4 regions of the Mesorhizobium sp. M0772 genome follow, and region 1 is predicted to be linked to each of the others. Evidence: predicted binding sites of a transcription regulator. Region 1 holds the regulator's gene; each other region holds the start of a gene.
What was found. Region 1 encodes PhoB, which activates phosphate uptake and scavenging genes when phosphate is short. Its sites were predicted from a motif close to TGTCATNNANCTGTCAT; they were not measured.
Positions count from the first base shown of each region.

Region 2: the regulator PhoB is predicted to act here: its motif matches at 1,662-1,678, upstream of NKI06_RS20555 (RNA degradosome polyphosphate kinase).
Region 3: the regulator PhoB is predicted to act here: its motif matches at 3,593-3,609, upstream of NKI06_RS12975 (esterase-like activity of phytase family protein).
Region 4: the regulator PhoB is predicted to act here: its motif matches at 4,034-4,050, upstream of olsB (l-ornithine N(alpha)-acyltransferase).

Region 1 covers NZ_JAMYPB010000042.1:542-6,381, reverse strand. The annotation lists gene pstC (phosphate ABC transporter permease subunit PstC) at 1-96, shown strand, start outside; gene pstA (phosphate ABC transporter permease PstA) at 93-1,409, shown strand; gene pstB (phosphate ABC transporter ATP-binding protein PstB) at 1,427-2,251, shown strand; gene phoU (phosphate signaling complex protein PhoU) at 2,292-2,996, shown strand; gene phoB (phosphate regulon transcriptional regulator PhoB) at 3,013-3,702, shown strand; gene NKI06_RS23310 (ROK family protein) at 3,733-4,968, opposite strand; gene xylF (D-xylose ABC transporter substrate-binding protein) at 5,234-5,840, shown strand, end outside.
Region 2 covers NZ_JAMYPB010000033.1:16,441-22,280, reverse strand. The annotation lists gene NKI06_RS20565 (FAD-dependent monooxygenase) at 96-1,334, opposite strand; gene NKI06_RS20560 (zinc-finger domain-containing protein) at 1,354-1,599, opposite strand; gene NKI06_RS20555 (RNA degradosome polyphosphate kinase) at 1,832-4,024, shown strand; gene ppx (exopolyphosphatase) at 4,024-5,556, shown strand; gene NKI06_RS20545 (DoxX family protein) at 5,816-5,840, opposite strand, start outside.
Region 3 covers NZ_JAMYPB010000015.1:47,537-53,376, reverse strand. The annotation lists gene NKI06_RS12995 (substrate-binding domain-containing protein) at 1-271, opposite strand, end outside; gene NKI06_RS12990 (sugar phosphate isomerase/epimerase family protein) at 388-1,296, opposite strand; gene NKI06_RS12985 (Gfo/Idh/MocA family protein) at 1,293-2,324, opposite strand; gene NKI06_RS12980 (LacI family DNA-binding transcriptional regulator) at 2,519-3,544, shown strand; gene NKI06_RS12975 (esterase-like activity of phytase family protein) at 3,706-5,181, shown strand; gene NKI06_RS12970 (L,D-transpeptidase) at 5,260-5,840, opposite strand, start outside.
Region 4 covers NZ_JAMYPB010000004.1:131,276-137,115, reverse strand. The annotation lists gene lspA (signal peptidase II) at 1-369, shown strand, start outside; gene acuI (acrylyl-CoA reductase (NADPH)) at 458-1,447, shown strand; gene NKI06_RS04305 (response regulator) at 1,549-3,837, shown strand; gene olsB (l-ornithine N(alpha)-acyltransferase) at 4,114-4,989, shown strand; gene NKI06_RS04295 (trimeric intracellular cation channel family protein) at 5,104-5,736, opposite strand.

The DNA of each region.
Region 1 (5,840 bases):
GCCTTCGCGCTCGGCCTGACGCTGTTCGCGCTGACGCTGGTGATGAACATCGTCGCCCTCTACATCGTGCGCAAGTACCGGGAGCAGTACGAATGACCGACATCCCCCTGGACACGATGGCGGGTGCCGTCGCGCGTCCGCGCCGCGACATCGGGCTGAAGGCGCGCTATGCCGCCGAACGCCGGTTCCGCATCTATGGCGTGATTGCGATCTCGGTGGGCCTGGCGTTCCTGGCCATCATGCTGATCACCATCGTCTCGAAAGGCTACACCGCCTTCTGGCAGACGACGGTGACGCTGCCGGTCACCTTCGACGAGAAGGTGATCGATCCCTCCGGCAAGCGCGCCACCGACCCTACCGTGCTGATCAAGGCGAACTATCCCAAGCTCGCCGAAAACGCGCTGGTGGCCAGGCTCGGCATCGATCCGGCCAACAAGCCGATGATGCTGAAGCTCAAGGGCTTCCTGTCGGAAGGCGCCCGCGTCCAGCTGCGCGACATCGTCTCCGCCGATCCGTCGGTGATCGGCAGGACGCGTGACGTCGACATCCTGGCTGCCGCGAACCTCGACTCGGCCTTCAAGGGTCAGATCGACCTCGGCGTCGATGAAGCGCGCCGCAAGGTGTCCAACCAGCAGATCGACTGGATGAACAAGCTTAAAGCCGACGGCGTGATGGCCGAGCATTTCAACACCGGCCTGTTCACCTATGGCGCCTCCAGCCGGCCCGAAACGTCGGGCATGGGCGTGGCGATCATCGGCTCGTTCTACATGATGGTGATCGTGCTGTTGCTGGCGCTGCCGATCGGCGTCGCCGCCTCGATCTATCTCGAGGAATTCGCCAAGAAGAACCGCTTCACCGACCTGATCGAGGTCAACATCAACAATCTCGCGGCGGTGCCGTCGATCGTCTTCGGTCTGCTTGGCCTTGCCGTGTTCATCAACTTCCTCGGCATGCCGCGCTCGGCTTCCTTCGTCGGCGGCCTGGTGCTGACCTTGATGACATTGCCGACCATAATCATCGCCACGCGCGCCGCCCTCGCCGCGGTGCCGCCGTCGATCCGCTCGGCGGCCCTAGGTCTCGGCGCCTCCAAGATGCAGATGGTGTTCCATCACATCCTGCCGCTTGCCGCCCCAGGCATCCTTACCGGCACCATCATCGGCCTGGCGCGTGCGCTCGGCGAGACAGCACCGCTGCTCTTGATCGGCATGGTCGCTTTCGTCGCCGATTATCCGGCGACGCCTTTCGATCCGGCGACCGCGCTGCCGGTTCAGATCTATATGTGGGCAAACGAGGCTGAGCGCGCTTTTGTCGAGCGCATGTCCGGCGCCATCATCATCCTGCTCGTCTTCCTCATGGCCATGAACATCACCGCGATCGTGCTCCGGCGCCGGTTCGAGCGGCGCTGGTAGAAAAAAGGCAATTTGGTATGAACATCATGACCGAACAGTCCCTTGAGCATGCAGTGGGCGACAAAATGAACGCCAAGTCGAACGAAGTCATCAAGATGCGCGGCGACAAGGTCGGCGTCTTCTACGGCGAGAAGCAGGCGTTGTTCGACGTCAATCTCGACGTCCGCCAGAACCAGGTGACGGCGCTGATCGGCCCGTCCGGCTGCGGCAAGTCGACCTTCCTGCGCTGCCTCAACCGCATGAACGACACCATCGATTCGGCGCGGGTGACCGGCAAGATCACGCTCGATGAAGACGACATCTACGACAAGAACATCGATGTCGTCGAACTGCGCGCACGCGTCGGCATGGTGTTCCAGAAACCCAATCCGTTCCCGAAGTCGATCTACGAGAACGTCGCCTACGGCCCGCGCATCCATGGGCTGGCCAAGCGCAAGTCCGACATGGACCAGATCGTCGAGCAGAGCCTGAAGAAGGCGGCGATCTGGAACGAGGTCAAGGACCGCCTGCAGGAGCCCGGCACCGGCCTGTCCGGCGGCCAGCAGCAGCGCCTGTGCATCGCGCGCGCCATCGCCGTGTCGCCGGAGGTGATCCTGATGGATGAGCCCTGCTCGGCGCTTGATCCGATCGCCACCGCCCGTGTCGAGGAGTTGATCGACGAACTGCGCCAGAACTACACGATCGTCATCGTCACCCACTCGATGCAGCAGGCGGCGCGCGTGTCGCAGCGCACGGCGATGTTCCATCTCGGCTATCTCGTCGAGGAGGGCGCAACCGACAAGATGTTCACCAACCCCGACGACAAGCGCACCCAGGATTACATTACCGGCCGCTTCGGCTGAGCCTCCGGCGGGTGAATTTTCAGGCACGAGGACCAAGATCATGGGTGAACATACCGTCGCCTCCTTCGATGAAGAGCTCGGGCAGATCAGCAAGCTGATCCGCGACATGGGCGATCTGGCAGGCTCGATGGTCAGCGGCTCGACCAGGGCGCTGCTCAATTCGGACAATGCGCTGGCACAGCGTGTCGTTTCCGACGACGCCATCATGGATGCGCGCCAGCGCGAACTGGACGACCGCGCCATCACGCTGATCGCCAAGCGCCAGCCGATGGCCAACGATCTGCGCGCCGTGGTCGGCTCGATCCGCATGGCGGGCGACCTCGAGCGCATCGGCGATCTCGCCAAGAACATCGCCAAACGCGTCGGCACCGTGGGCTTGAGCGTCACGCCGCGCGACTTCTCGCACTCCATCGATGCCATGGCGCAACTGGTGCTGATCCAGGTGCAAGGCGTCGTCGAGGAATATGCCGCCACCGATGCGGCAGCTCTTGCAAAACTCAGGAATGACGACGAGCGCATCGACGTCAAATACACGTCCGTGTTTCGTGAGCTTTTGACCTACATGATGGAAGACCCTCGCAACATCACCGCCTGCACGCATCTCTTGTTCTGCGCCAAGAATCTTGAGCGCATCGGCGATCATGTCACCAACATCGCCGAAAATGCGTATTATGTGCTGACCGGCCAGCAATTGCCCGCCAATCGTCCGAAGCAGGACGAGACGGCGATGGCCACGCCGGCCTGATGAGGGTGAACTGCCTATGATCGCGCCACGCATCATGGTCGTGGAGGACGAGGAGCCGCTGGGCGTGCTCCTCCGCTACAACCTCGAATCCGAAGGCTATCAGGTCGAGGTGGTGACACGCGGCGACGAGGCCGAGATCCGCCTGCAGGAAAACGTGCCCGATCTCCTGGTGCTCGACTGGATGGTGCCCGCTGTTTCCGGCATCGAGCTCTGCCGGCGGCTTAGAGTGCGGCCCGAAACCGAGCGGCTGCCGATCATCATGCTGACCGCGCGCGGTGAGGAAAGCGATCGCGTGCGCGGCCTGTCCACCGGTGCCGACGACTATCTGGTCAAGCCATTCTCGACGCCGGAGTTCATGGCGCGCGTGAAGGCGCTGCTGCGCCGGGCCAAGCCGGAAGTGCTGTCCAGCGTGCTCAAGGTCGGCGACATCGTGCTCGACCGCGAGTCGCACCGTGTCTACCGCAAGAAGAGCGAGATCAGGCTCGGACCGACCGAGTTCCGGCTGCTCGAATTCATGATGCGCCATCCCGGCCGCGTGTTCTCGCGCAGCCAACTGCTCGACAATGTCTGGGGCGAGACGATCTATATCGACGAGCGAACCGTCGACGTCCATGTCGGGCGCTTACGCAAAGCGGTCAACAACGGCCGCATGCCGGATGTCATCCGTACCATTCGCGGCGCCGGCTACGCGATCAGGGAAGACTAGGATGCTGCGCGTCGCGCCGTTGCCGGCCATTCAGGCGACATGCTTGCCGGATTTGGCCTGAATGCCCGGCGCGAAAATCTCCTGATCGACGAAGCCGAGCGCGCGCATGGCACAGCCTTCGCGGATCAGCGGCAGCTCGTTGGGCTCGGTGTCGAAGGAGATCGACTTCGAGTGCTGGCCGCCGGCGGTCTGGGCGATCGCTTCGCGCAATGCCGGCTCGATCAGGTCGAAGGCGGCGGCGCTGACGCCAACCATGGCGACAGGCGCCGGGTCGATCAGCGCAAACAGGCTGCCGAGGCCGAAGCCGAGCGCCTCACCGGCCTTGCGATAGGCTTCGCGCTCCGGGCCATCGGTTTCGCGGGCGCGCGCGGCGAGTGCGCGCATATCAGCGTCGCCGATATCGACCGGCTCGGCATCTTCGCTCATCATTTTGGCGCTGCGCCAGATGGCGTAGTTTCCGGCATAGGCCTCGACGCAGCCGCGCCGCCCGCAGCGGCAGAGCGCGCCGCCCGGACGGTGGATCATGTGGCCGAACTCGCCGCCCGAGGAATGGGTGCCGGTGAACAGTTCGCCTTTCAGCACCAGCCCCATGCCGATGCCGTGCGACAAGAGGATCGCGATGAAATTGTCGCGGTAGCGCTCGGGCTGGCGCCATTGCAGGGCCACCGCCATCATATTGCAGTCGTTCTCCATGGTGGCAGGAATGCCGAATTCCGCTTCCAACATGTCGGCGAAGGCAATGTCGGTCAGTGGCGTGATTGGCGACCACAGCATGGCCCGCGCCTGCGAATCGGTGATGCCCTGGATGCCCATGGCAATGCGGGCGATGCTCTGGACATCGAGGTCCGGGTCCGCGAGACGCCGCCCGACGATTGCTACGCATTCGCCGATCAGCTCGTCGCGCGGCATGGTCAGCGTGTCGAGCCGGCGCTGTTCTTCCGCGACCACCTGGCCGGCATAGTCGATGACGGTGACGGAGAGGAAGTTCAGCGACAGCACCACGGTCATGACCGCCGCCGCTTCCGGGTTGAGGCCAAGGCCGACCTGCGGCCGGCCGCGTTTCAGCGAGCCGGTCTCGCCAGGCTTGCCTTCAATCAGGATGCCTTCTTGAATTAGATCAGACGAGATTGCCGATATCGTCGAATGGCTGAGGCCGGTGGTCGCCGCAATCTCGGTCCGCGACGGCTGGCCGGCCCGGCGCACGGCCGAAATCACCATCGCACGGTTGCGACGGCGCAGATCGTCGTGGCGGATCCCAACCGACATTTGTTTCCTCCCGGCCTCCTCGCGCCTCATGATAGTGAAGGCGTTCGACGGCACCAGCCAAATATTGGCAGACGCCGGCAGCCCTGTCATTGTTTATTGCGGAGCTCGAAAAAATTCGGCAACGCCATCAGAATCCATCATAATCGATGTTGACAGTGCCTTATCATTGAACCAGTATTTTTTCGAGGCTCGAAAAAATGGAGCCTCTTTGTGCAGGCCTTCGGGCCGGTTTTGTCGCGCCGTGGGCGGCGCAGGGAGGGTTATAATGAACAGATTTGCAGCCGCCATGCTGGCGGGTGTCGCCATGTCGCTGGCGCTGATGTCGGTCGCGCAGGCGAAGGACAAGGTCATCGGCGTGTCGTGGTCGAACTTCCAGGAAGAGCGCTGGAAGACCGACGAGGCGGCGATGAAAACGGCGATCGAGGCTGCCGGCGACAAGTACATTTCGGCCGACGCGCAGTCCAATCCCGGCAAGCAGCTGACCGACGTCGAAAGCCTGATCTCGCAGGGCGCCAACTCGCTGATCATCCTGGCGCAGGACGCCTCGGCCGTCGGCCCGGCGGTGCAGAAGGCGCTGGACGAAGGCATTCCGGTCGTCGGCTATGACCGCCTGATCGAGAACAAGGACGTCTTCTACCTGACCTTCGACAACAAGGAAGTCGGCCGCATGCAGGCCCGCGAAGTGTTCAAGGCGAAGCCCGAAGGCAACTATGTCTTCATCAAGGGCTCGGGCTCGGATCCGAATGCCGATTTCCTGTTCTCGGGCTCGATGGAAGTGCTCAAGGAAGCCATCGACTCGGGCAAGATCAAGAATGTCGGCGAGGCCTATACCGATGGCTGGCTGCCGGCCAATGCCCAGAAGAACATGGAAC
Region 2 (5,840 bases), on a different contig from region 1:
CAACGCCGGCGATTTTGGCGAAGGCGACGGCGACATCCAATCTCCCCCCTTGCGGGGGAGATGTCCGGCAGGACAGAGGGGGGTGGGAAGGATCGCTAAGTCGACGATCTAGACTGCCGAGCGTCCGCTCGCCATCCATAGAGCCAGTCGAGGTCGGCGGCGAGCTTGTCGGGCGAGCGCATGGCCAGGAACAGATTGCGGGCGATCGCCACCGGGCCGGCAGCATGCCAGGCGAGGCGGTTTACGGCCCCACGACGCGCGGCCTTGGCGACACGCGGCCGCCGAAGATTTTCCCAGATTTGAAAACTTCTGGGCAGATCGCCAGGGAAATCGGCGATAGCGTCGGCAAGCGTGATGGCATCCTCGATCGCCATCGCGGCACCTTGCGCCGCAAACGGCGTCATCGCGTGCGCGGCGTCGCCGATCAGCGCGATGCCCTGCGGGCTTGTCCACCGCTGTTGTTCGACGGTGTGGATCGGAAAGGCCGTCCATGGGCCGGCCAGTGCCACGAGCTTCGTCAGGCCCGGCGCGGTGCCGCGCAGGGCAGCCGTGAGGATCGCGGGATCGGCATGGCCCGACCAACCTTCGGCCATGCGCTCACCCTTGGTGAAGGCCGCGAGATTGAAGGCCCGGCCTTTGCTGACGGGATAGGCGACCATGTGGAAGCCTGGATGCAGGAACGTGGTGAGGCAGTCGGCGGCGCCGATCGCGGCAAAGGCTTCTCCGGCCGCACCGTCGGCTGCGATTGTAGCCCGCCAGGCGAGTTCGCCCGAAAAACGGCTTTTGACGAAGTCCTCGCCTGCGAGTTGCGCCCTGACTGCCGACCAGACGCCGTCGGCGCCGACCAGCAGTTTGCCGCGTGCCTCGATCTCGCGGCCGTCCACTTCGGCGGTCACGGCGACATATTGCGCGTCTTTGACGATGCCGGTCACGCGGGCGCCGGTGATGAGCTCAATCTGCGGCCGTTCAGCCATTTGCGCCAACAGCGCTGCCTGCACATCTGCGCGATGGGCGACAAGATAAGGCGACTGCCAGCGCGCTTCGGCGGCGTGCCCGAGCGGTACCCGCGCCAGTTCGCGCAGCGTCCCGGCGTCCTTGAGCACGACCGCTTCCGGCCGCAACGCTGCCGGCAACAGCCGGTCGAGCACGCCGAGTTGTCGAAGAATGCGTGTTGCGTTGGGCGAAAGCTGGATGCCGGCGCCAGCCGCTTCTAGGTGCTGTGCCTGTTCGATAAGCTTTACCGGATAACCCCCTCCGGCGAAGGCAAGGGCGGCGGTCAGCCCGGCGATGCCGGCCCCGGCGATTATGACCTGCCGGGACCTTATGTCTTCCATCGGGCTTGTCGCGGAAGGATCAGGCGGCCTGGTCGATATAAAGGCAACCAGCCGGCAGCGTTTCCGTCGCCCTCAGGTTCGCCGAATAGCGGTAGAGCGTCGAGCAATACGGGCAGACCTTTTCATTGTCGTCGCCCATGTCGAGGAACACATGTGGGTGGTCGAAGGGCGGGTTGGCGCCGGTGCACATGAATTCCTTGACGCCGATGTCGATTGCCGGATGGCCCGCATCGTTCTGGAAATGGGGAATGGAACCGCCTGCCATCGTCGTCTCCTTGATCTCGTCGAAAAGCATCTGGAACATAACAGGCCTGTTTGCAAGATCGATGAAATGAAACTGTCGCAAAAGCCTGTCAGAGGATACGGTGAGCCGGTTAAGTGCACGTCCCTGAAATCGGAATGGTTTTCGCCGAAGGGCCATGCGTCACAAAAGCGTGTTAGAGGCATGCACGTCCAGCGGCGCTCCAAGGGACGGTTGGCGGGGAAGAGCAGGAACCATGAACGAACTGAAGCCGGTGCAGAGCGAATTCATCAATGTCGAAGTGGCGAGCCCCGAGGGCGGCAACCCCGATCGGTTCGTCAACCGTGAGTTCTCCTGGCTGCAGTTCAACCGGCGTGTGCTCGAGGAATCACAGAACGAGCACCATCCGCTGCTCGAACGCGTCCGTTTCCTGTCGATTTCGGCCGCCAATCTCGATGAATTCTTCATGGTCCGCGTCGCCGGCCTTGCGGGCCAGGTGCGCGAAGGCATTGCGCTCAAGAGCCCCGACGGCCGCACGCCGGAGCAGCAGCTGGAACAATTGCTGCGCGAGGTCGAGCGGCTGCAGGAGGACCAGCAGAACAGCCTTTCAGCGCTGATGCTGCTGCTCAACAAGGAAGGCATAGAGAGCATCACCCGCGATGCACTAACCAAGGATGAGAAAGTCTGGCTGGAAGACCATTTCCAGGACCAGGTTTTCCCGGTGCTGACTCCACTGTCGATCGACCCGGCGCATCCGTTTCCGTTCATTCCCAATCTCGGCTTCTCGATGGCGCTGCAATTGCGCCATCGCAAGAATGGCGAGGAGATGAGCGCGCTTCTACGCCTGCCGGTGGCGCTGAAGCGCTTCATCCGTCTGCCCGACCGCAAGCAGCACGTTCGCTTCATTCCGTTGGAGGAGGCTGTCGGCCTCTATATCGGCAAGCTGTTCCCCGGCTATGAGGTCAAGGGTTCAGGCACCTTCCGCATCATCCGGGACAGCGATATCGAGGTCGAGGAGGAGTCGGAAGATCTCGTGCGCCTGTTCGAGACGGCGCTGAAGCGGCGCCGCCGCGGTTCGGTCATCCGCATCGAATTCGACAAGTCGATGCCCGGCGAGTTGCGCGAGTTCGTCGCCGGCGAGCTTGGAGTCTCTTCGAGCCGCATCAGCGTTCTGACCGGCCCGCTGGCGCTCAGCCAGATTTCCGAGATCGTCGCCGTGCCGCGCGACGACCTGAAGTTCACCCCCTACAATCCACGCTTTCCCGAGCGCATCCGCGAGCATGGCGGCGACTGTTTCGCGGCCATCCGCGAGAAGGACATCGTCGTCCACCACCCCTATGAATCCTTCGACGTGGTGGTCCAGTTCCTGCGCCAGGCGATGGCCGACCCGGAGGTGGTGGCGATCAAGCAGACGCTCTACCGCACCTCCAACGACAGCCCGATCGTGCGCGCCTTGGTCGACGCGGCCGAGGCCGGCAAGTCGGTAACCGCCCTGGTCGAGCTCAAGGCGCGCTTCGACGAGGAAGCCAACATCCGCTGGGCGCGCGACCTCGAACGCGCCGGCGTCCAGGTCGTGTTCGGCTTCCTCGAACTCAAAACCCATGCGAAAATGTCGCTGGTGGTGCGGCGCGAGGACGGCAAGCTGCGCAACTATGTCCATCTCGGCACCGGCAACTACCATCCGGTGACCGCGCGCATCTACACCGACCTGTCCTTCTTCACCACCGATCCGACGATCGCGCGCGATGTCGCCCAGCTGTTCAACTTCATCACCGGCTATGCCGAGCCGACCGATGAGATGCGGATCGCCATCTCGCCATTTACGCTGCGCAGCCGCATCCTCAAGCACATTGCCGACGAGGTCGCCCACGCGCTGGCTGGCCGTCCGGCGCGCATATGGATGAAGATGAACGCGCTCGTCGATCCCAACATCATAGACGCGCTCTATGACGCCAGCCGTGCCGGCGTCGAGATCGATCTCGTCGTGCGCGGCATCTGCTGCCTGCGGCCGCAGGTGCCCGGCCTGTCGGAAAACATCAGGGTCAAGTCGATCGTCGGCCGCTTCCTCGAACACAGCCGCATCTACTGCTTCGGCAACGGCCATGGCCTGCCGTCGGACGAGGCGATCGTCTACATCGCCTCGGCCGACTTGATGCCACGCAATCTCGACCGCCGCGTCGAGACCATGGTGCCGATCACCAATCCGACGGTGCATGAACAGATCCTTGGCCAGATCATGCTGGGCAACATCATGGACAACCAGCAAAGTTTCGACGTATTGGCTGACGGAACCTCCCGGCGCGTCGTGCTGGATGAGGGTGAGGAACCGTTCAACGCGCAGGAATATTTCATGACCAATCCGAGCCTGTCGGGACGGGGTGACGCGCTGAAGTCGCATGCGCCCAAGCGCATCGCGCAGTTCAAGCGTCGCAAGAAGAACAGCGGCTGATGATTTCAACGTCCCAAGGCCGGCTGCAGGATCGCCGGCCGCTGTCCATCATCGACATCGGCTCGAACTCGATCCGCCTTGTCGTCTATGAAGGGTTGGCGCGCTCGCCGACCTTGCTGTTCAACGAAAAGATGCTGGCCGGCCTCGGCCGCGGCATCGTTTCGACCGGCAAGCTCGACCCCGAGGCGGTGACGCGCTCGATGGAGGAGTTCCGCCGTTTCCGCGCGCTCTCCGACCAGGCGGGTGCGGAGCACATGTTTGTGCTGGCAACGGCCGCGGCCCGCGAAGCGATCAACGGCCCCGATTTCATCCACCGCGCCCAGGATGTGCTCAAGACCGAGATCCGCGTGCTCACTGGCCGGCAGGAGGCGCATTATTCGGCGCTTGGCGTCATTTCGGGCTTCCACCCCGCCAATGGCATTGCCGGCGATCTTGGCGGCGGCAGCCTGGAGCTTATCGACATCAATGGCGAGGCGATCGGCGACGGCATCACACTGCCGCTGGGTGGCCTGCGGCTGCAGGACATGGCCAGGAATTCGCTCGCCCAGGCGGCAAAGATCACCCGCGACGAACTGGCGCGCGCCAAATTGTTGAAGGGCGGGCAGGGACGGCCCTTCTACGCCGTTGGCGGCACCTGGCGAAACCTTGCCCGGCTGCACATGGAAATGACCAACTATCCGCTTGGCGTCATGCACCACTATGAGATCGGTGTCGAAAGCGCCGCCAATTTCCTGAAGCAGGTGGCGAAAGGCGAGATCGAGAAGGTCAAGGGCATCGAAGGTGTGTCGAAGAACCGCCGTTCGCTGCTGCCCTATGGCGCGGTCGTGCTGCAGGAGATCATGGCGGCGATGCAGCCGTCGAAGATCACCGTCTCGGCATTGGGCGTGCGCGAAGGGTTTCTCTATTCGCTGCTCGACCCTGCCGAGCAGAAGGCCGATCCGCTGGTCTCCGCTTCGGAGGAACTGGCGCGGCTGCGGTCGCGCTCGGTCACCCATGCGCATGAGCTTGTCGAATGGACGGACAAGACCTTTGCCGCCTTCGGCATCGACGAGACGGAGGATGAGGCGCGCTATCGCCACGCTGCCTGTCTGCTGGCCGATATAGGCTGGCGCGCACACCCGGAATATCGCGGCAAGCAGTCGCTCAACATCATTGCCCACGCCTCCTTCATCGGCGTCGATCACCCCGGCCGTGCCTTCCTGGCGCTGGTCGGCCTGTTCCGCCACGAAGGCGTGTTCAACGATGCGGCGCCGGAAATCCGCGGCCTGGCGACGCCGCGCTATCTCGATCGCGCCCGCATCCTGGCGGCGGTGCTGCGCGTCGTCTATCTGCTGACTGCGGCCATGCCCGGCGTCATGCCGCGGCTGAAATGGGAAAACCGCGGCAATGGCACGTTGGCGCTGGTGCTGCCGGCCTCACTTTCCGATCTTTACGGCGAACGCCCGGCCGGACGGCTGGCGCAACTGGCGCGGATCACCAACCGCAGGCTGGTGCTGGCGGTCGAGGGTGGGCAGAGCGTGTCGGTGAAGTAGGCGCGGCCTGACAGCAAAACCATGTCGTCGTCGGCCTCGCGTTCGAGGACCGGCTTCCTCAATCCGTCGCTGCTTCGCACCGCCACCTTCCCCCTCCGGAGGGAAAGGAAGGGAGCCTCGTTGGAAAGCGTTGGCGGCAATAGGCTCGAGCCCTTCCTCTACCCCGTCGATCGGGGGAGAGGTGGCTCGGCGGAGCCGAGACGGAGTGGGGGTCGACCTGCCTCGGCGAGGGATCAACCTGGGACGATATTTGACGATATCAGACCGCGCCGCGGCGCCCGTCG
Region 3 (5,840 bases), on a different contig from region 1:
GCAATTGCTGAACCATCTTCTCGACGTCCCACTGCGAGAAGATGTAGTCGACCTTGGGTCCGAGATCGGACGCCGCCTGCTTGGCGCCATTGTAGACGATGGTGCCGAAAGCGTCGCCCTCGGCGCCGCCGACGAAGAAGCGGATGTGGACATCCTTGCACCACTGGGCGTCGAGCGCCTGCGCCGGCAGAGTGGAGATGGCAGCACACAGCGCCGTGGCGGCGGCCACGACGGTCGAGCGCAGAAGTGTCGTTCTCATTGCGATGCTCATGCACGTTCCTCCCTTTTGTCCTCGGTGAGCCGAGGGGTTTCGTCAGTCGCTTCTCGGCAGTGCTTGTCGGCAGTGCTTGGCAATCTGTCCGGCCGGCTCCTCCCACCGGCCCTCAATCACGCCGGGTTCGGCAGATAGGTCGCTCCTCCGCGGCATTGCTTGAGGTATTCCAGCCCGCGCACCTGACCTGTGATTTCGAGGTCGCCGCGATAGACCGGGTCGTGCCACCCTTCGATGTCGATAGCGCCCTTGTAGCCGGCCAGCCGCAATTCGCTGATCACCCGCGTCCAGTCGCTGTCGCCAAACCCGGGTGTGCGCATCTGCACGAAGGGCAGCTTGCCGAACACGCCGTGCTCGCGGATCACATCCCAGCGCACCGTCGCGTCCTTGCCGTGGACATGGAAGATGCGCGGCGCCCAGTTGCGGATCTGCGGCATCGGGTCGATGAGGTAGACAAGCTGATGGCAGGGCTCCCATTCCAGGCCGAGATTCTCGTCGGGCAATTCGTTGAACATCAGCTCCCAGGCGTCCGGATTGTGGGCGATGTTCCAGTCGCCGGCGGCCCAGTTGCCGTCCATGGCGCAATTTTCGAAGGCAATGCGCACGCCCTTGTCGGCAGCGCGTTTGGCCAGCGGCCCCCAGACCTCACGGAAGCGCGGCAGGCTGTCGGTCAGCTTCTTGCCGCGCAGGCGGCCGGTGAAGCCGCTGACCGTCGAGGCGCCGAACAGATGCGCATTGTCGATGACGGTTTCCCAGGCCGCGAGCACGCCGCGATCGACCTCGCCGTCCTCCAGCGGATTGCCGAACACGCCGATCGACGACACGGCGACATCGGCATCGCCGATCGCCTCGCCAATCTCACCGGCGAGCCGGGGCAAGTCCTTGCCGCCCAGCGTCTGCCAGAAGAAGGGCTGGATGCTCTCGAAGCCGAGCGGCAGAATCTCTTTGATGTAGGCGGCCGGGTCTTCGAGATTGGCCCGCACCATGGTGCCGATCCGGATGTCGAGAAGCGGGTTTGGCATCATGATGCTTCCTGTGTGATTGCGACGCGCCGTCCGGTCTCGGCGCTTTCGATGGCGCCGAAAACCATGGCCAGGCTTTTGATGTTGTCGCTGCCACGGGTTTCCGGCTCGCTACCGGTCTCGATGGCGTGGATGAAATCCTTGATGACGCCGAGATGACCGCCGATGCGGTCGGCGGGATCGAGCGGCGGCACGATGATGGGCTGGGTCAGGTCGAACAGGCCGTCGCGGACCGACAACACAACCTCGGCCTTCAGCCCGTCCTCGCCGTCCCAGAGCAGGCTGCCGTGCTCGGCGACGATGCGCCATGTGCTCTCCCAACTGGTGCGGAAGCCCGCCGCGCACCAGGAGCCTGCATAGGTGAAGCGCTTGCCGCCACCGAGATCGAAGATAGCGCTGGCCGACGATCCCTGCCGGTACCAGGAATTGGCCGGCTCCCATTCCTGGCAAAAAACACCGGCGGGATCGCCTGCGACCATGTAGCGGGCGGCGTCGAATGTGTGGATCGCCATGTCGAGCAAGAGCACATGGGCCATCTCCTCGCGAAAGCCGCCGAAATGCGGCGCGACGAAGAAGTCGGCATGGATGCTGGTTGGCTTGCCGATGGCGCCGGAATCGAGAAACCGCCTGATGCGCCGGACATTGGCGACATAGCGGCGGTTCTGCACGACCGCATGGACGCGCCCCGCGTTACGCGCCGCATCGACGATGGCGCGCGCATTTTCCGGAGTATCGGCCAGCGGCTTTTCCGTCAGCAGATGGCAATTATGGGCAAAGGCGGCAAAGGCGACATCACGCCGGGCGGCTGGAACCACGACATCGAACACCGCGTCGGGCCTGGTCTGGTCGAGCACCGCGTCGAGGCTGGTGCCGATTACCGCGCCGTCGAGCCCGTATTCGTGCACCCTCGCCTTCGCCCGTTCGGCGTCGAGATCGACAAGGCCGACAATGGCCAGCCCGTCGATCTGCCTCGCGGCATCGAGCCAGGCCTTGCTCATCGCACCACAGCCGACGAGGACGGCATTCATCATCCGGCATTCCTCCCGTCCGGTCCCTCCAGACCGAATGTCACGGCATTTCCGGCATCACCGTAAACGTTTCTCCGTAAACGTTTACGAGAACACACCCGATGGCGTAGAATGTCAATCGGCTGCCAGCGAAAATCATCCCGAAGCCTTGGCCTGGGCGGCAGCCGGTGCTAGCCAAGACAGGGGGAGAACTGTCCTTGGCGTCCAGCATCCATGACCTTGCGCGTCACCTGAACATTTCGATCGGCACCGTGTCGCGGGCGCTGAACGGCCGCGCCGACGTCAATGCCGACACCCGCCAGCGCGTGCTCGCCGCCGCCAAGCAATTGAACTATTCGCCCAACCAGTCCGGCCGCAGCCTGCGGCAAGGCACCACCCATTCGATCGCCTTCATGCTGCAGCCGCATCCGGGCGACCAGCAATATGGCGAACCGTTCTTCATCCCGTTCCTGATCGGTCTGCAGGGCCGACTGGCCGAGGATGACCTGGATCTGATGGTCGTCATGGGCGAGCCCGGCCAATATCAGCAGGAGAGGCTGCGCCGCGTGGTTGAGACGCGCCGAGCCGACGCGGTCGTGTTGGCCAACACACGGCGGGAAGACGATCGGATCGACTATCTCAGCAAGGCTGGCTTTCCCTTCGCCACGCTTGGCCGAAGTCAATCCGGCGACGACACCTATCCTTCGCTCGATATCGATTTCGAGAGGGCGGGTGATGAAGCCGTCGACCGGCTGGTCGCGCGCGGCCACCGCCGCATTGCCGCCATCCGCCCTTCGCTGGATCTCAACTTCGGCTACCTGTTCCTCGACGGCTACCGCAAGGCGCTGGGGCGGCATGGCATCGAAGTCGACCCCGGCCTGATCGCCGACGGCTTCATCAACGAGGCCGGAGGCTACCAGGTGACGCCGCGCGTGATGCTCTCCAAGGACCGGCCCACAGCCATCATCTTCAACAATGACGCAATGGCGCTCGGCGGCTGCAAGGCACTGGCCGAGATGGGCATCAGGCCCGGCCACGACATCGCGGTGATCGTCATCGTCGACACGCCGCTCTGCCGTTATTTCTCGCCGGCGCTGACCGCCTTCCGTCCGTCGCTGGAGCCGATGGGCCGGCGGCTGGCCGAAATGCTGCTGGCCTCGCTTCCCGCCTTTGCCGGCCCGGAAGGTCCGCGCATCATCCGCGAAGTCTGGCCGCTGGAACTGATCGCCCGCGACAGCGATTGATCATTGCGCTCTTCCCTCTCCTACAAGGGACAAGGAAGAGGCCCTCTCTGTCACGCAAGTATCATGTTCGCGTCCTAGACCGCTTTGCGAGAGGGCGACATCGTCGATGCGATGCGGTGGCCCCTTTGCGCCGCTCAAGGCTTGTCACAAAAAGGATCTCCATGAAAATCTCGCACCGAACCGTGTCGCTCGGCGCCGCGCTGGCGCTGTTTACCGCCCTGACCTCTGCCCTTGCCGACAGCACCGCCACCGTTGGCGGCTTCGTCAACAAGGGCCTGGTCGGCGTCGGCCGCATCCCGGCCGATCAGAAGGACAAGTTCGGCGAGACCTTCGGCTCCGGCTCCGGCATGTCCATCGACGCCGCAAGCTGGACCCGTGGCGCGGACGGCTACAAGGGCTCGCTCTGGTTGCTGCCGGACCGTGGCTACAATGTCGTCGGCACCACCGATTACCGGCCGCGCCTCAACACTATTCATATCGAATTCACGCCGACCGCACTGGGCGCCACGCCCACCTCCGGCCAGGAACAGACAGGCGTCAAGGCGACGCTTGCCGATTCCCTGCTCCTCACCGACGACAAGGGCGCTGACGCCACCGGCCTCGATCCGCTCAACGGCGTGCGCGCGGCCAATGGCGACCTGCCGATCCTGCCCGAGGCCAATGGCAAGCTGGCGCTCGACAATGAGGCGATCGCGCGGCTGCCCGACGGCACCATGTTCATCTCTGACGAATACGGCCCCAACATCTACCGCTTCTCGGCCGACGGCCATCTGTTGTCGGCAACGCAGCCGCCCGCCGCTTTGGTGCCGATGCGCAAGGGCGCGCCGAACTTCGCCTCCGACAATCCGGGCCCCGGTGCAGCCGAACCCGATCCGAAGGATCCCGAAACCGGCCGCCAGAACAATCAAGGCCTCGAAGGCATGGCGCTGACGCCGGACGGCAAGTCGCTGATCACTATGCTGCAGTCGGCGCCCCGCCAGGATGGCGGCGATTCGCCCGCGACGCGCCAGAACACCCGCGCGCTGGTCTACGACGCCTCCGACCCGGCCCATCTCAAGCTGGTGCATGAATATGCCGTGCCGCTGCCGGTGTTCAAGGACGCCAAGGACAAGACCAAGGTCGCCGCGCAGAGCGAAATCGTGGCGCTGTCCGACAAGACCTTCCTGATGCTGGCGCGCGACAGCGGAAACGGCCAGGGGGTGAAGGGCGATACTTCGCTGCTGCGCCAGATTTTCGTCGTCGACGTCTCTGGCGCCACCGACATTGCCGGCGGCGCCTTCGATGCCGCCGACAAGCCGCTGGCGCCCAAGGGCGTGCTCGACCCCTCGGTGACCCCGGCCAAGCTGACGCCGTTCATTGACATCAACGACAACAAGGAACTCGGCCGTTTCGGCCTGCATGACGGCAAGCCGAACGACAAGAACAATCTCTCGGAGAAGTGGGAAGCAATGTCTGTGGTCAGCCTGCTCGAGCCGGCGCTGCCCGACGACTATTTCCTGTTCGTCGGCAACGATAACGACTTTCTCACCCAGGACGGTTTTCAGGTCGGCGCGCCCTACAAGGCCGACGACGGCGCCGATGTCGACACCATGTTCCTGGTCTATCAGGTCACGCTTCCGGGCCTCGCCAAGAAGTAGCCGTTTACGGAAAGGCGGACGCGCCCGGCGCGTCCGCCTCTAAACGTCTGTCGGCGATCAGCGATGCCGTGAAGGCACCTATTTCAAAATCTCCGCATCCCTTGGCACGCCGGCATCGATCGGCTCGGCGGTCCGGCTCGACACGGCCATGATCTTGCCTGCGGCCGACAGGTTCGGGCGCACATAGACCTGGGCTACGCCGTTGACCCGGCTGTAGAGGTCGATAATGTCCTGGTTCATGAAGCGCACGCAGCCCGACGACGCGTTCTTGCCGATGGAATCCCATTCCGGCGTGCCGTGCAGCCGGTACATCGTGTCCTTGCCGTCGCGGAACAGATAGAGCGCGCGCGCGCCGAGCGGGCTCTGCGGTCCGGGCGGCATGCCGTCCTTGTATTTCGCCAGTTCCGGCCGGCGCTGGATCATTTCCGGCGGCGGCGTCCACACCGGCCATTTCTTGCGCGCCTGGATCACGGCGCTGCCGGTCCAGCCAAACCCGGCCTTGCCGAGGCTGACGCCATAGCGCATTGCCTTGCCGCCGTCGCGCACCAGATAGAGAAAATGCTCGGATGTATCGACGACGATCGTGCCGGGTTTTTCGCCGGTCGGATCGTCCACGATCTGGCGCACGAATTTCGGATCGAGCTTGGCCACGGGGATTG
Region 4 (5,840 bases), on a different contig from region 1:
CTGGCGCTGTTTCGCACCTACAATACCGGTATTGCCTTTTCGATGTTCTCGTCTTTCGGCGACACCGGCCTGGTCGTCATCGCGGTCGTCGTCGTCGCCTTCGTGCTTTATCTGGCAACGCGTACGCCATCCGGCCATGTGCTGGCCCGCATCGGCTTTGCCCTGATCATCGGCGGCGCGATCGGCAATCTGATCGACCGCGCCGTCTACGGCCACGTCATCGACTATATATTGTTCCACACGCCGGTATGGTCCTTCGCCGTCTTCAACCTCGCCGATGCCTTCATTTCGGCCGGCGCGGCGCTGGTCGTCTTCGACGAGTTCATCGGCTGGCGGCGCGAGGCCAAGCCGCAAGGCCCAGAAGCCTGACGGCCCGACTCTTTTGACCAATTGACCTCGCCGGACGGTCGCCGCACAGTTCGGCCAGAGCCAGCCTTTGCGAAGCCGAGGAGAAGAGATGCCTGAAACCTTCAAAGCCATCCTCGTTTCGCGCGACGCCGAAAAGAAGCAGTCGGTCGAGATCGTCGATTTCGGCGAAGCCGATCTGATGGAAGGCGACGTAACCGTCGCGGTCGAGGCGACGACGGTCAACTACAAGGACGGGCTGGCCATCACTGGGAAAGCGCCAGTGATCCGCCGCTGGCCGCTGGTGCCGGGCATCGATTTCGCCGGAACCGTCCTCTCCTCATCGCATGCCGACTGGCGCAAGGGCGACAAGGTCATCCTCAATGGCTGGGGCGTCGGCGAGACGCATTTCGGCGCCTATGCCGGGCGCGCCCGCGTCAACGGCGACTGGCTGGTGCCGTTGCCCGACGGCATCAGCGCGCACGATGCGATGGCGGTCGGCACCGCCGGCTATACGGCCATGCTCAGCGTCATGGCGCTGGAGCGGCACGGCATCCTGCCGGATCGCGGCCCGGTGGTGGTGACGGGTGCAGCCGGCGGCGTTGGGTCGGTCGCGGTCTCGATCCTGTCCAGCCTTGGCTATCACGTCATCGCCTCGACCGGCCGCAACGCCGAAAGCTCCTATCTGATCGACCTCGGTGCCGCCGAAGTGATTTCGCGCGAGGAACTCTCCCAGCCGGCCAAGCCGCTGGCCAAGGAGCGCTGGGCCGGCGGCATCGATGCCGTCGGCAGCCACACGCTGGCCAATGTGCTGTCGATGACCGCCTATGGCGGCGCGGTCGCCGCCTGCGGCCTGGCGGGTGGCATGGATCTGCCGTCGAGCGTCGCCCCGTTCATCCTGCGCGGCGTCTCGCTGCTCGGCATCGATTCGGTGATGGCGCCCAAGGCCGTGCGCCTCGAAGCCTGGCGCCGCATCGGCAGCGATCTCGATCTGCAAAAGCTCGCCGGCCTGTCGACGACCATCGGCTTCGACGACATCATCGCCGCCGCCCACGACATCGTCGAGGGCAAGATCAGGGGGCGCATGGTCGTGGATATGTGAGGCCCCGAAGCCGCCAGAACGGGCGGCAAAAATGCATGACCGCTAAAATTCGAACGATCCGCCGCGCTTTTCCATAATCTCTATCTGGCAAGGATTTCCGCATGATCGCGGAGTCCGCCAGGAAAGAGAAGAGCCGCGCCGAAAGCATCGACGGGCCGAACCCGGCGACGCCCAAGCGGCAGCATGTTGCCGCGCCGCCGCTGGCGCCGGATTTGCCGCGCCCCACGTCCGAGGGCCTGCCGTTCCTGACGGTGGTCGCCAGTGTCGTGCTGGCGGGCCTCTCCCACCTCACCGGTGCGCCGATCTTCATCACCCTCGGCCTGCTGGCGACAGGCGTTGCCGGCGTCGCCATGCACCTGCGCAACCGCCGCACCGTCCACCGCGCGACGGCCTTGCTCGACGAAACCGCCGCGCGCAGCCGCGCCGAGATCGAGACGCTGGCCGACCGCATGTGGGAGATGCAGGAGAGCGAGGAGCGTTTTCGCGGGCTGATCGATGCGCTCGGCGATCTCGTCGTCCACCGCGACCGCGACGGCCACATCGTCTATGCCAACATGGTTTTCGCCGGCCTCGTCGGAACCGATCAGCGCGACCTTGCCGGCAGGACTCTGGCCGACCTCGGCATCGATGTCGGTATCGTTCCCGACGCCGCCTTTTCGGATCACGAATGCCTGAGTTCCACCGACGTCTCCATCCGCACGCCGAACGGTCCGCGCTGGTTCTCGTGGATCGAACTGTCGGTGCGCGACAAGGATAGCGGCGCCGTCTCGCACCGGGCGATTGCCCGTGACATCACCGCCCGCAAGCGCGCCGAATCCTCGTTGATCACCGCGCGTGAGCGCGCCGAATATGCCAGCCAGGCCAAGTCGCGCTTCCTCGCCACCGTCAGCCATGAGATCCGCACGCCGATGAACGGCATCATGGGCATGGCCAAGCTTCTGGCTGACACCAATCTGTCGCCCGAGCAGCGCACCTATGTCGGCGCTGTCTCGACCTCGGCCAGCGCCCTTTTGGCGCTCATCGAGGATTTGCTCGACTATTCCAAGATAGAGGCCGGCCGTTTCGACCCGGAGCCGCAGCCGACATCGCTGCGCGAAATCGCCGACAACATCATCGAACTGATGGCGGCGAAAGCCTTCGCCAAGAACATCGGCCTCGGCTGTCATGTCGAGCCCGACGTGCCACAGATGATCATGGCCGATCCGGGAAGAGTCAGGCAGGTGCTGCTCAACCTGATCGGCAATGCGATCAAGTTCACCGACACCGGCGGCGTGCTGGTTTCGGTTGCACGGGCCCGCACCGAGACCAGCGACCGCATCTGCTTCACCGTCGCCGACACCGGCCCTGGCCTGCGCGAAGAGGATATGGAGCGCATCTTCGAGGAGTTCGAACAGTCCGACGGCACCTCGACCCGCACCCATGGCGGCGCCGGCCTCGGTCTGGCCATATCGAGGCGCCTGGTCGCCGCCATGGGCGGTGCCATTTCGGTGTCGAGCCGGCTTGGCGAGGGATCGGAATTCGTCTTCGAGATCCCGGCCGCAGGAGCAACCGAAGCACCGCAGAACCGGCAGAACATCCTGGCCGGCCGGCGCGCCGTGATCGTGTCGAAGAACGCCGTCGAGGCCGACGCCATCGCCCGCACCATCCGCGCCCATGGCGGCGCCGTCGACGTCGCCGCAACCGCTTCCCAGGCGACGCCCTTCGCCGAACATTGCGATGTGCTGTTGATCGACGCGGCCCTGGAGGACGGCGACGGCAGACTGCTCAAGCGCCTGCGCCAGAGTGGCTTTGCCGATTGCGAGGCGATCACGCTGATCGCGCCGACCGACCGCGGCATGCTTGGCGAATTCCGCACCAGCGGCTACGCCACCTTCTTGGCGAGGCCGGTGCGCGGCGAAACCCTGCTGCGCGTGCTGCTGACCAGTCATGCCCCTGCCTTGCCGCCGCCCAAGCCGGAAAAGACCGGCGCGTCCTCGCTTCGTGCCCATGGCGGGCGCCAGCAAGGTTTGTCGGTGCTGATCGCCGAAGACAACGACATCAACGCCATGCTTGCCCGCGCCACGCTTTTGAAGGCGGGACATCGCGTGAAAGTGGTCGGCAATGGCAAGGCCGCGGTCGAGGCGGTGACCGAAGCCGGGCTGAAAAATCGCTTCGATGTGGTGCTGATGGATTTGCACATGCCGGTTATGGACGGGCTGGACGCGATCGCCGCCATCCGCCGCCACGAGGAGGAAATGGCTGTGCCGCCGGTTCCGATCATGGTGCTTTCGGCCGACAGCCAGGAAAAGACCCGCCACACCGTGCTCGCCCATGGCGCCAGCGGCTTTGTCACCAAGCCGCTCGATCCCGACGCGCTGGTCCATGCCGTCGAGGGCCAGGTGGCCGCCTGAATTCATGTCGCTCAAAAGTGGCCCCGGTTTTGAGAAGACGACATGCACAAAACAAAGACTTGAAGCGCGTCGCGTGAATCGTCCCAGCGCGACGCGCTTCAAGGCGACGCTGGCGCAATCCTCGCGTCACGTAGGTAGCCGAATGAGGGTTTTCGCCAGCCGACGAAGTATTGCCCGTCGCGCCGTATCACGGTACTGTCACAATCCTGTTGCACCTACACCGTATCCCCGTGCCAAGAGGGATGGCTCGAAGGAGAATCACTCGTGCATACAGTTATGCCGGAATGTGACACTCGGCCCAGCGCAGGCGGCGCTTTGCTCGCCGCGCGGAACGCCGATGCCGTCGCAACAGGCGCACCGCTGGGCCGTATCGGCAATCTCGAAGTGCGGCTTGCCCGCAATGAGGCCGAAATCGCCGCCGCCCAGGAAGTGCGCTACCGGGTGTTTTATGACGAGCTTGGCGCCAGGAAGGACCTGTTCCAGGCGCAGGACCGGCGCGACGCCGACCGCTTCGACCCGCTGTGCGACCATCTCCTCGTGCTGGACACTTCGATCTCCGGCCCCGAGCATCGCCGCATCGTCGGCACTTACCGCCTGCTGCGGCAAGAGATTGCCGCGACCGCCGGCGGCTTCTATTCCGAAGGCGAGTTCGAACTGACCAAGCTGATCGCCCGCCATCCTGGCCAGCGCTTCCTTGAGCTCGGCCGCTCCTGCGTGCTGCCGGAATACCGCTCGAAGCGCACCATCGAGGCGCTGTGGCAAGGCATCTGGGCCTACATCAACCACTATGAGATCGGCGTGATGACCGGTTGTGCCTCGTTCCCTGGCACGGTGCCGGCTGCGCATGCCGAGGCGCTCACCTACCTTGCCCATCACTGCCGGACCAACTCCGCCTGGGATGTGCGGGCGGTCTCCGGCCGCTATTGCTCGATGGATCTGATGCCGATCGAGGCGGTCAACGCCAAGGCGGCGATCGCGGCCATGCCGCCGCTGGTCAAGGGCTATCTGCGCGTCGGCGCCCGCATCGGCGACGGCTGCGTCATCGACCGTGAGTTCTCCACCGTCGATGTGTTCGTGGTGATGCCGGTCAAGGAAATCGGCGCCCGCTACGTCAACTATTATGGCGGGGAAGCGCAGCGCTTTGCGGCGTGAGGCAGTAGGCAGTAGGCAGTAGGCAGTAGGCAGTAGTGAAGGCTGCCGCGAATTGCTGACTACCGACTATTCCCTATTCCCTATTCCCTATTCCCTATTCCCTAATCCCTCTCCCTACGGAATATCCTCCGGTCGCCGTCCCGGGCGGCTCTTGTAGGACGGAAAGGTCCAGCCGAATTTCAGCGCGCCGCCGCGCACCAGGAAAGCCGCGACGAAGCCGGCGATATCCGAGGCGAGCGGCGGCAGGCCGGCAAGATCGCCAAGTGTGTAGAGGCCGGCGCCCGCGAGTGCGGCGGTGACGTAGATTTCGGGCCTGAGCAGCACCGATGGCTCGCCGGCCAGCAGATCGCGCAGGATGCCGCCAAATGTGGCGGTCAACACGCCCATAACAACGGAGACGACCGGCGAGCCGGTGATGGCCAGCCCCTTGGCCGCGCCCATTACGGAAAAGGCCGCCAATCCGATGGCGTCGAGCCAGAGCAGCCATTTCCAGCGGGATTCGACGCGGTGGGCGATGAAGAAGACCAGCACCGCAACCGCCGCGCAAACCAGCACATAGCCGGAGTTGGCGACCCAAAAGACGGGCAGGTTGAGGATGACGTCGCGAAGCGTGCCGCCGCCAATGCCGGTGACGCTGGCCAGAAACAGGAAGCCGATAATGTCGAGCTGCTTGCGCGAAGCCGCCAACGCCCCGGTCGCGGCAAAGACGGCGACGCCAGCATAGTCGAGGAGGTCGATGGGTGTCAGGGACATGAGGTAGTAGGGATTGGGAATTAGGGAAAGAATGAATAACACGAAGCCGCGCGATTGATACGCCTCCCTATTCCCTATTCCCTATTCCCTATTCCCTA